One region of the Pseudomonas sp. BW7P1 genome, then DNA from elsewhere that is predicted to be linked to it. Evidence: riboswitches for the same ligand, from Rfam matches in the RefSeq annotation. Region 1 holds a riboswitch; the other holds the start of a gene.
What was found. A riboswitch is a leader RNA that binds a small molecule or an ion and turns the genes downstream of it on or off. The one in region 1 is predicted to bind cobalamin.
Positions count from the first base shown of each region.

Region 2: linked by a shared signal. The riboswitch ahead of NWV16_RS12610 (TonB-dependent receptor plug domain-containing protein) and the one ahead of cobW (cobalamin biosynthesis protein CobW) in region 1 are both predicted to bind cobalamin.

Region 1 covers NZ_CP103374.1:3,382,567-3,387,254, reverse strand. Annotated here, with positions in the region: gene NWV16_RS15090 (cobalamin biosynthesis protein) at 1-22, opposite strand, end outside; gene NWV16_RS15085 (CbtA family protein) at 19-720, opposite strand; gene NWV16_RS15080 (CbtB domain-containing protein) at 732-929, opposite strand; cobalamin riboswitch at 1,049-1,270, opposite strand; cobalamin riboswitch at 1,929-2,140, shown strand; gene cobW (cobalamin biosynthesis protein CobW) at 2,239-3,309, shown strand; gene cobN (cobaltochelatase subunit CobN) at 3,313-4,688, shown strand, end outside.
Region 2 covers NZ_CP103374.1:2,821,053-2,825,740, reverse strand. Annotated here, with positions in the region: gene NWV16_RS12620 (LysR family transcriptional regulator) at 56-973, shown strand; gene NWV16_RS12615 (hypothetical protein) at 1,022-1,927, shown strand; cobalamin riboswitch at 2,044-2,250, shown strand; gene NWV16_RS12610 (TonB-dependent receptor plug domain-containing protein) at 2,341-4,278, shown strand; gene NWV16_RS12605 (ferredoxin) at 4,278-4,637, shown strand; gene NWV16_RS12600 (ABC transporter substrate-binding protein) at 4,634-4,688, shown strand, end outside.

The sequences.
Region 1 (4,688 bases):
GCGCTGCGCTGTCATCGGTCATGCGTGGTACTGACCATCGCTTTTACCGCGGAACAACCAGGCGCTGATCAGGCCCAGGGCCAGCCAGAACGCCACGTTGGTCAGCTGCGAAGCGATTTTGAACCGGGCTTCGAGTGCTTCCGGAGCGAGCATCGAGTGCACTTCCGGTTGCGGCGCACCGATCACATGTGGCACGGCGAGGATCGCCACGCCGAGGATCTTCATCAGCCAGTGGCGGCTGAACACGATCAGCGCGAGGCCCACAGCGGTCGAAGCGGCAGTGCCAATCCACCACATCTGGCGCGAGGCCAGATCCGCGGCGGCAGTTCCCGGCAGCTCGGGTGGCAGTCCCATTGTCGGTGCGAGCACGAACGTCGCGTAACCGGCCAGACCCCAGAGCAGGCCTTGCGAAGTCTTGGTAGGCGCACGCAGGGTGTACAGACCGGCCAGCATCAGGGCGAAGCCTACGGCGACGACCAGATTGCCGCCGGTGGTGGAGACCACGCGCTGCCAGCCGTTTTCCGGCTCCCAGGCTTCGGCATCGTGGGTGTGTGCGGCGGTGCCGGCGGCGTGTTCATGGACCTCGGCCACCGGTTCGGCTTTCTCGAAGGTTTCCGCCTGCAGAATCAGCGGCGAAACCCAGAAGCTTTGCAGCAAGGTCAACAGCAGGGCGGCCAGAAGACCGCTGAAGCCTGCGGTCTGCGCAATACGCTTGATCATGTCGTCAGGCCTCAGTGGCACGGGAACGCGGCGCTGTGGCGGGTATCGTGTGCGGCGTTGTGCACCGCTTCGATGTGCGAGAAACCGGCGAAGTAGACCAGACTGGCACCCAGGATCGACGCTAAGATCGCAGCGGTCAGGCGTTGGCTCAGGGTGGTGGTGCTGGCGATTTTGTCCGTGTTGCCGGCGGTGCTGCTGGTGATCGACATGGCGCTTCCCTCTGGAGTGTCAGCGGGTGAATGGAGCGCATGAAAACCCCTGCGAGCGGGCACGCAGCGGTTCGAACAGCGCCCGCCCACCGCGGGTTGTTATGTTCAGTGACGCAGGATGCGCACTGTGTGTTGCGGGCCGGTCTCCGGGCTCGCGAGGGGTGGCTGTCTGCCGACCTGCAAGCGTCACCTTCCCATGCCCGTGGGCACAGTGGATCTGACACTTCACTCGCTTACCGTTGCGGGGGCAGCACCGGACTGACATGGCTTTTGAGTAAAGCACATGATTCACCGGTTTCCCGTTTCACCCTTTGCAGGGCACCCGTAACAAGTTGTGTAGGAGACCATGAGGGGGGATTTGAGTCAATTGGGATTGGGATTGGGGGCATATCCGTTGCTTCGGGTGCTGCCGCTGGCGGTTTCGCCCTTACGGCGAGTCACCTTTTCCAAACGCCGGAGTGCCGGCCCAGCGAAAAGGTAACCCAAAAGGCTTTACCCTGACGTTCGGCCCTCGCTGCACCTCCTCTCGATGTGTTTGGCTTCGCCAAACGGTCGCTGCGCTCCCACCCCCGGAGCAATCCCTCCACTCAGCCTGCCGACGGGCCTTGAGATCAAAAGCTTTTCTCGAGCTAACGCTCATCGTGGTGAGTGGCTCTCGATCTGGCTCTGGCTTTTGATTTTTTGCCTCTTCGGCAGGCCGAGCGGAGGTGTTCATCAGGGGGCAGGCGCGCAGCGCCGTGCGGCGAAGCCGCATACATCGAGAGGAGGTGCAGCGAAGCAAACCGTAGGCGATGCCCCCTGATGGGCACCGTAGCGAGGGAACACTGAGCCTAGGCGAAGTGCCGTACGCCGGGGCAAAGCCTTTTGGTTCCTTTTTGCTGGGCCGGCATTCCGGCGTTTGAAAAAGGGACTCGCTGTAAGAGCTAAACCGCCAGCGGCAACACCCGCAGCAACGGATATGCCCCCCAATCCAAACATTGACCGGTCAACACACGATGCGTAGCCTTGCGCTTTCGAGGTTCTTCGGCCTACGCCGAAGCTAAGAAGGGAACGCGGTCCAAGCCGCGGCTGCCCCCGCAACTGTGAACGGTGCCGTTCGCTGCCACGCCACTGCCAGCCCAATCCAGGAGCCAGCGGGAAGGCGCAGCGAATACCGGGCCAACGCCCGAACACCGTCAGCCAGGAGACCTGCCTCGTCACAGATTCTCACTTTCAACCGGGCGGGGTGATCCGGTGGCGAACTCTCCAGGCACGCTTGCGCGCTGCCGGCCTCGTCCCGTATGCCCGCCACCTTGCCAAAGGGCATCCGATGAAAACACTGGCCAAACTCCCCGTCACCATCGTCACCGGTTTCCTCGGCTCGGGTAAGACCACCTTGCTGCGGCACATGCTCGACAACGCTCAGGGCCGCCGCATTGCGGTGATCGTCAATGAATTCGGCGAACTGGGCATCGACGGTGAAATCCTCAAGCAGTGCACCATCGGCTGCACCGAAGAAGAAGCCACCGGTCGCGTTTACGAACTGGCCAACGGCTGCCTGTGCTGCACCGTACAGGAAGAGTTCTTCCCGGTGATGCGCGAGCTGGTGGCCCGTCGCGGCGACCTCGACCACATCCTGATCGAAACCTCGGGGCTGGCCCTGCCAAAACCGCTGGTTCAGGCCTTCCAGTGGCCGGAAATTCGCAGCGCCTGCACCGTTGATGCGGTGATCACCGTGGTCGACAGCCCGGCTGTGGCCGCCGGCACCTTCGCCGCATTCCCGGATCAGGTCGACGCCCAGCGTAAACTCGATCCGAACCTGGACCACGAATCGCCACTGCACGAACTGTTCGCCGACCAACTGGCCAGCGCCGACCTGGTGATTCTCAACAAGGCCGACCAGACCAGCCCCGAAGATCTCGCCCGCGTGCGCCTGGAAGTCGCCGAAGAGCTGCCGCCGGCGGTGAAGATCATCGAAGCCAGCAACGGTCGCCTGCCGCTGGATGTACTGATCGGTCTGGGTGCCGGCGCGGAAGATCACATCGACGGCCGCCACAGCCATCATGATCACCACCACGACGGTGATGACGATCACGACGACCACGATCACGACGCTTTCGACTCGATCTCCATCGAACTGCCGCAAGCCGACGAAAGCCTGCTGCTCGATGCGCTGACGCAACTGGTGGTCCAGCACAGCATCCTGCGGGTCAAAGGCTTCGCGGCGATCCCGAACAAGCCGATGCGCCTGTTGATTCAGGGCGTGGGCACGCGTTTCGACAAGCACTTCGACCGTCAATGGGGAGCCGATGAGGCACGTGTGACGCGGCTGGTGTTGATTGGCCAGGAACTGGACGCGGCCAGTCTCGAAGCGCAACTGCGCGCCGCGCTCAGCGTTTAAGCCATGCATCTGCTCAGGACCCAGCCCGGCGGTTTCGTGTCGGATGACAACATTGCCGACCTTGGACAAACCCCCGCCGAGCTAGTGATTCTGTGCAGCGGCGACTCCAGTCTCGCGCTGCTCGCCGAGGCCGCACAGCAACTGCCCGAGGATTACCCGAGCCTGCGCCTGGCCAATCCGATGCAGGTGCAAAACCATGCATCGGTCGACCTGTACGTCGATGAAGTGCTGCGTCACGCCAGGGTCATTCTGATTTCGCTGCACGGCGGCATCGCTTATTGGCGTTATGGCGTCGAGCGGCTGGTCGAATTGTCCGAGCGCGGTGTGCAGGTGATTCTGGTGCCGGGCGATGATCGTCCCGATCCGGAACTCAGCGACTTGAGCACCGTGGGCGCCGAGGATCGCGACCGGCTCTGGCAGTTTCTGCGTCAGGGCGGCATGGGCAACGCACTGGATTTCTTCCACTGCCTGGCCAATCGCTGGCTGGCGCGGGATTACGAGTGGGGCGAGCCGCAAACGCTGCCGCGCACGGCGATATACCACCCGAACAAAAACACCGCCGCACTGAGTGACTGGCAAGCCGATTGGCGGCCCGGTCAAGCGGTGGCGGCGGTGTTGTTTTATCGCTCGCATTTGCAAGCGGCCAACACGGCGTTCATTGACGTGTTCTGCCAACGGTTGCAGGTGGCCGGACTCAATCCGCTGCCGATTGCCGTGGCCAGTCTGAAAGAGCCCGGCTGCCTGTCGGTGGTCGAGGACTGGCTCGATGAAGTAGACGCGTCGGTGATTCTGAACACCACCGGTTTCGCCCAGTCCAGCCCGGAAGCGCCGCATCTGCGGCCATTCCGTCGAAATATTCCGGTGATCCAGGCCATTTGCGCGCAGGACAACGAACCCGGCTGGCGCGACAGCGAGCAGGGCCTTGGGCCTCGCGATCTGGCGATGCACATTGCCCTGCCGGAACTGGACGGTCGGATCATCAGCCGGCCCGTCAGCTTCAAGGACCTGGCCTGGCGCAGTGAACGCAGTCAGTCCGACGTGGTGTGTTACCGGGCGCAGCCCGAGCGCATGGATTTCGTCGCTGAGCTGGCGCGGCGCTGGGTCGATCTGGCGCGGGTGCCGAACGCTGAAAAGCGTATCGCTCTGGTCCTTGCCAACTATCCGACCCGGGACGGACGCATCGGCAACGGCGTCGGCCTCGACACGCCAGCCGCCGCGCTGAATATCCTTCGAGCGTTGCAGGCTGAGGGTTATCCGCTGCCGGCCGAACTGCCCGACAGCGGCACAGAATTGATCCGGCAACTGCTCGGCGGCGTCAGCAACGATCTCGACACCCTCGATCAGCGTCCGTGTCAGCAAAGTCTGGCGTTGGACGATTA
Region 2 (4,688 bases), 560 kb from region 1:
GTTCGAAAAAATAGGTAAGCTGCTCAACCAGTCAGAACCATTCAAGGACACCGGCATGATCTCCGACCCGGGCACTCCGACACTCGATCAGCTTCGCGTATTCCTGACCGTCGTCGAAGTCGGCAGTTTTGCGGGGGCGGCGCGCAAGCTTCACCGGGCGACATCGGTCATCAGCTACTCGATTGCCAATCTCGAAATGCAGCTGGGCGTCAGCCTCTTCGACCGGGAAACCACCCGCAAGCCGCAGCTCACCGACGCCGGCCGCACCGTGCTGGCCGAAGCCCGGACCATCGCCAACGGCGTGCACGGTTTGCGCGCCAAGGTCAAAGGCCTGCTGCAAGGGCTGGAGGCCGAAGTGCATGTGGTGCTCGACGTGATGTTGCCCGCCGAGCGCGTGGTGGATGCCTTGAAATCCTTTCGCGAGGCATTCCCCACCGTCGCCCTGCATCTGCACATGGAAGCACTCGGCGCCGTGACCGAGCTGGTGATCAACCGCGGCGCGGTGGTCGGCGTCAGCGGGCCGATGAACGATGGCATCAACGGCCTCGAAAGAATCGGCATCGGCAGCGTGGAGCTGATCCCCGTGGCGGCGCCGAATCATCCTTTGGCATGCACCGAAGCCAATATTCCCGGTGCCGGTCGCGAGCACACGCAACTGGTGCTGTCGGATCGCTCAGAGCTGACCAGGGACAAGGATTTCGCCGTCCTCAGCAGCCGCACCTGGCGTCTGGCAGACCTGGGCGCCAAACACATGCTGCTGCGCGAAGGCATCGGCTGGGGCAACATGCCCAGGCCGATGATCCAGGAAGACCTGGACAGTGGCCGACTGGTGAAACTGGACCTGCCGGAATACCGCAGCGGGCAATACACCTTTGATGCGATCTACCGCACCGATGTGCCACCGGGCCCGGCGGCGCGTTGGCTGATCGAGCGGTTCGTGCAACAAAGCCAGGCGCAGGTGACGGTTGTCTGAAGCGCCCGCGAAAACCAATTGATATTTCACTGAAAAAAAGAGCACGACATGGAGTTATCGTTGATCAAAGAAATGTTCGAGTATTCGGCTTACGCCATTCTCGGAATTCTGGGTCTGTTTATTTGCTTTTGCTGGTTATTCGTTTGGCAAAGTCGTTTATTGCCAAGTCGGTTTAATGATATTCATTGGAAAAGAGTTGATTACGCCTGGATCATCGCAGGCTCGTTGGGCCTTGTATTTCAATTTATCCAGGTTGGCCTGGACTCAAAGCTCTCAAATCTAAGAGTGGAAGAAACCTTTGGTCAGCTTTCTGCCCAGTCCCTGAATATCGCAGCAGACGAATTAAGCGATGCCACAATCTGCTTGCCAGTTTCAACGGAAGAAGACTTGGCGAAAGAGTCAGCCCGGCAGCTAGCTGGCGCCTGCAATCTGTTTCAAAAAATTCGTCCTGCCAACCGCGTAAACACTGAGGTAGACATAAATATTTTCAGGAATTACGACAGCGTTTTCCCAGAAGCTGAAAAATTTACCAATCCGCTGATAGTTGAACGAATGAAGCGCTTCAAACAAGCTTACGCAGATTACAAGGAGCAAAAAGGCTCAATAGACAGCACGAAATATGCTGCCAAAGTCTACGAACGGTATCTGAAATTTTTGCAATACCTGGCTATCCCGCTTCTGGCTGGTGCCGTTGCGCTCAGACTGACGAAGGTCAAGGGGGAAATAAGATTAAAAACACACCCTATCGAAAAAAAAACGGAAGACTCCATCGCCCAAGAAGCATTGGCCAATGCGATAAAGGGGTTGGCAACCTCGGCCCAGCTCAACGAGCTGGTCGTCAGGCTCAATAAACTCGAAAGCTCAAACCGGCTCAGGCTGAACATCATTTTCATCATGATGTTTGTACTCGCCGCGGCGATTATTTCAGCGTTTATGCTCTCGAACTTCCATTAGAACCAGAGCCCCGATGATGCAAGTGTCGGCGTTCGCCTCATGCGCACGTCTGCACATCGACTCTGCAGGAGCTCTCACACCACAAGCGAAGTTGACGAGCGCCCACCCGGATGTTCAGATGCCGCCCTGTTTCAGGTGTCCCATGCCGCCGTGCATGGGGTGAAACGGGAAACCGGTACGTTCCTTTCGAACAAGTCCGGTGCTGCCCCCGCAACGGTAGGCGCGTGATGCTTTCGACAGACCACTGTGGCCAGACGGCCATGGGAAGGTGAAAGCCTCCAGACGCGCGAGCCCGGAGACCGGCCTGAAATGCTTTTGGCAAACTCCTGCGGTGGGCGGGCATGGGCCGGTGTCGGCGCGTGCGCGATGCCTTCTCCTGCATGCTCTTCTGCGAAGATCCTTTCGAGAAGACGATGATCAATCCTTTCAACACCAAGGCTCCATCCCTGTTGCTCGGCTGCCTGTTCAGCCCGCTGCTGCTGGCCGATGACACGCCGCTGCAACTCTCCCAGCAAATCATTTCCGCGCCGTCCGTGGAGTCCACCACCGTCGCCGACATGGCGCAATTCGGCAGCAAGGTCGAGATCGTCACCCGCGAGCAGATCGAACGCGCCGGCCCCGGTGCCGATGTCAGCCGCGTCATGCAAATGTTCATTCCCGGCCTGTACGTCGCGCCGAAAAACGGCCCGTTCGACTACGGCACCTACTCCCTGCTGGGCGGGCGCAATGACGACACGCTGATCCTGCTCGACGGCGTGCGCCTGAACAATCGCCTGTACGGAGGCTTGTACCTGGACACCCTGCCGGCCAACGCCATCGAACGCATCGAAGTGCTCAAGGGCGGGCAGAGCCTGCTGTTTGGCACGCAAGCCGTGTCCGGCGTGATCAACATCGTCACCCGCAGCCCGCAGAGCCGACAGGCCTCCGGCGAAGTGAACATGGGCGTGGATACGTTCGGCGGCACCACCGAGGATGCGCGGGTCGAGAACATCTTCACCAACGGTTTCGGCGACCTGGGCCTGCTGGCCTACGTCAGCCATAACGTTTCGGACGGCTATCAGCCGTTTCGCAATCGTGACATCCGGAACAGCAGCGAAAAGAACCGCGCCTACGAGGTCACGACGTTCGGCGGCAAGGCGATTCAGTCCTTTGGCGATGACACGCGCCTGGAACTGTTCTACCAGTACGCCGACGCCAACCTCGATTTTGCCCGCCCGGTGGACAACCACAAGACCACCAACGACCGCATCCAGCAGATCGCCACGGCGACCTTCGAGCAGAACGTCAACGAACGTCTGAGCTACTTCGTCAAAGGCCACATCAACGATTGGGACACCCGCTACACACGCATCAACAACACCACTGACGGTGGCACCCGAACCATCAATCACAACGACTACTGGGGCTTCACCGACTGGGGTGTACAGGCCGAAGGCAAGGCTGAATTGCCCGGCGGTCATGTGCTGGTGTTCGGTACGGACAACCAGTGGTTCAAGGGCCAGGACGACGTGCTGATCATCGACAACGACAAGGCCGAAGCCCACGCCTTCTACACCCAGTTACGGCCGAAGATCGATGCCCTGCCCGACTGGCATCCGAGCATCGGCATCCGCCACGAAGCCATGAGCGGTGGCGACAGCGCGACGGTCGGCATGCTCACTTCGCTGTATGACCTCAATGAAAACTGGTCTGTTCGTGGGCAGTACGGCACCGCCTACAAACTGCCCAACGCCGAGCAACTGTTCGTCAACGAACCGGGCGATGAACTGGGCAACCGCAACCTGAAACCGGAGAAAAGCCGCAACGCCGAACTTGGCCTCGACTACAAAGGCCTGCTGATCGACCGTGAGTTCAGCGCCAGTGTCACCCTGTTCAAGCGCAAGATCGATGACCTGATCACCCTCGATGACATCCAGTGGGTCAACGGCCAGGGGCGGATCCAGATGCGTGGTTTCGAGGCGGACGCGAAACTGGCACTCAACGAGCAATGGAGCCTGCAGGCGGACATGACCCGCAACCTCACCGAATCCCGCGCTGGCGTCACACTCAACGACGTGCCGAGCTTCTTCGCCCGTTCGCGCATCGGTTACGAGTCGGTTGACCGGATGTGGGGCGCCGGTGGCGCAATCCGTTATATCCGCGATGTGATCAGCGCGAAACAGGTCGAGTACGGCCATTACTCGGTGGTGGATGCCGATGCCTATCGCTACCTCGACGGTGCTCATCAGCATCGGGTGAGCCTGCTGGTGGAAAACCTGTTCGACCGCGACTACGTCACCAGCCGTTCGAACAACGTCGACAACCTCGGACGGCCTTTCACCTCCGAAGTCCGCTACACGTACCGTTTCTGATGGCCGAGATCAAAACCATCGACGGCGTCGACACGCATCCGGACTGGTCGCACGTGCCCGAGCATGCGCGCCACGTGTTTCTCTGCACCGGCCCGCGTTGCACTCAGCGCGGCGCCTTGCAGCTATGGAAAACCCTGCGCCGGCACTTGCTGACCCACGACCGCATCGAGACACCGGGCGGCGTTTTGCTGACCCGCACGCACTGTCAGTTCCCATGCAACCTGGGGCCGATCGTGACGGTGTACCCGGAGACGTGCTGGTACGGCGTGCGCAGTCACGCGGATGCGCAGCGACTGGTCGAGGTGCATCTGGTGGGCGGTGAAGTGGTCGAGGATCTGCTGATCAGGTCGCGCTCATGAGAATGCTGTGTTTGCTCGTGGGCGCTCTGCTTTGCGCTTCTCCGGCTATGG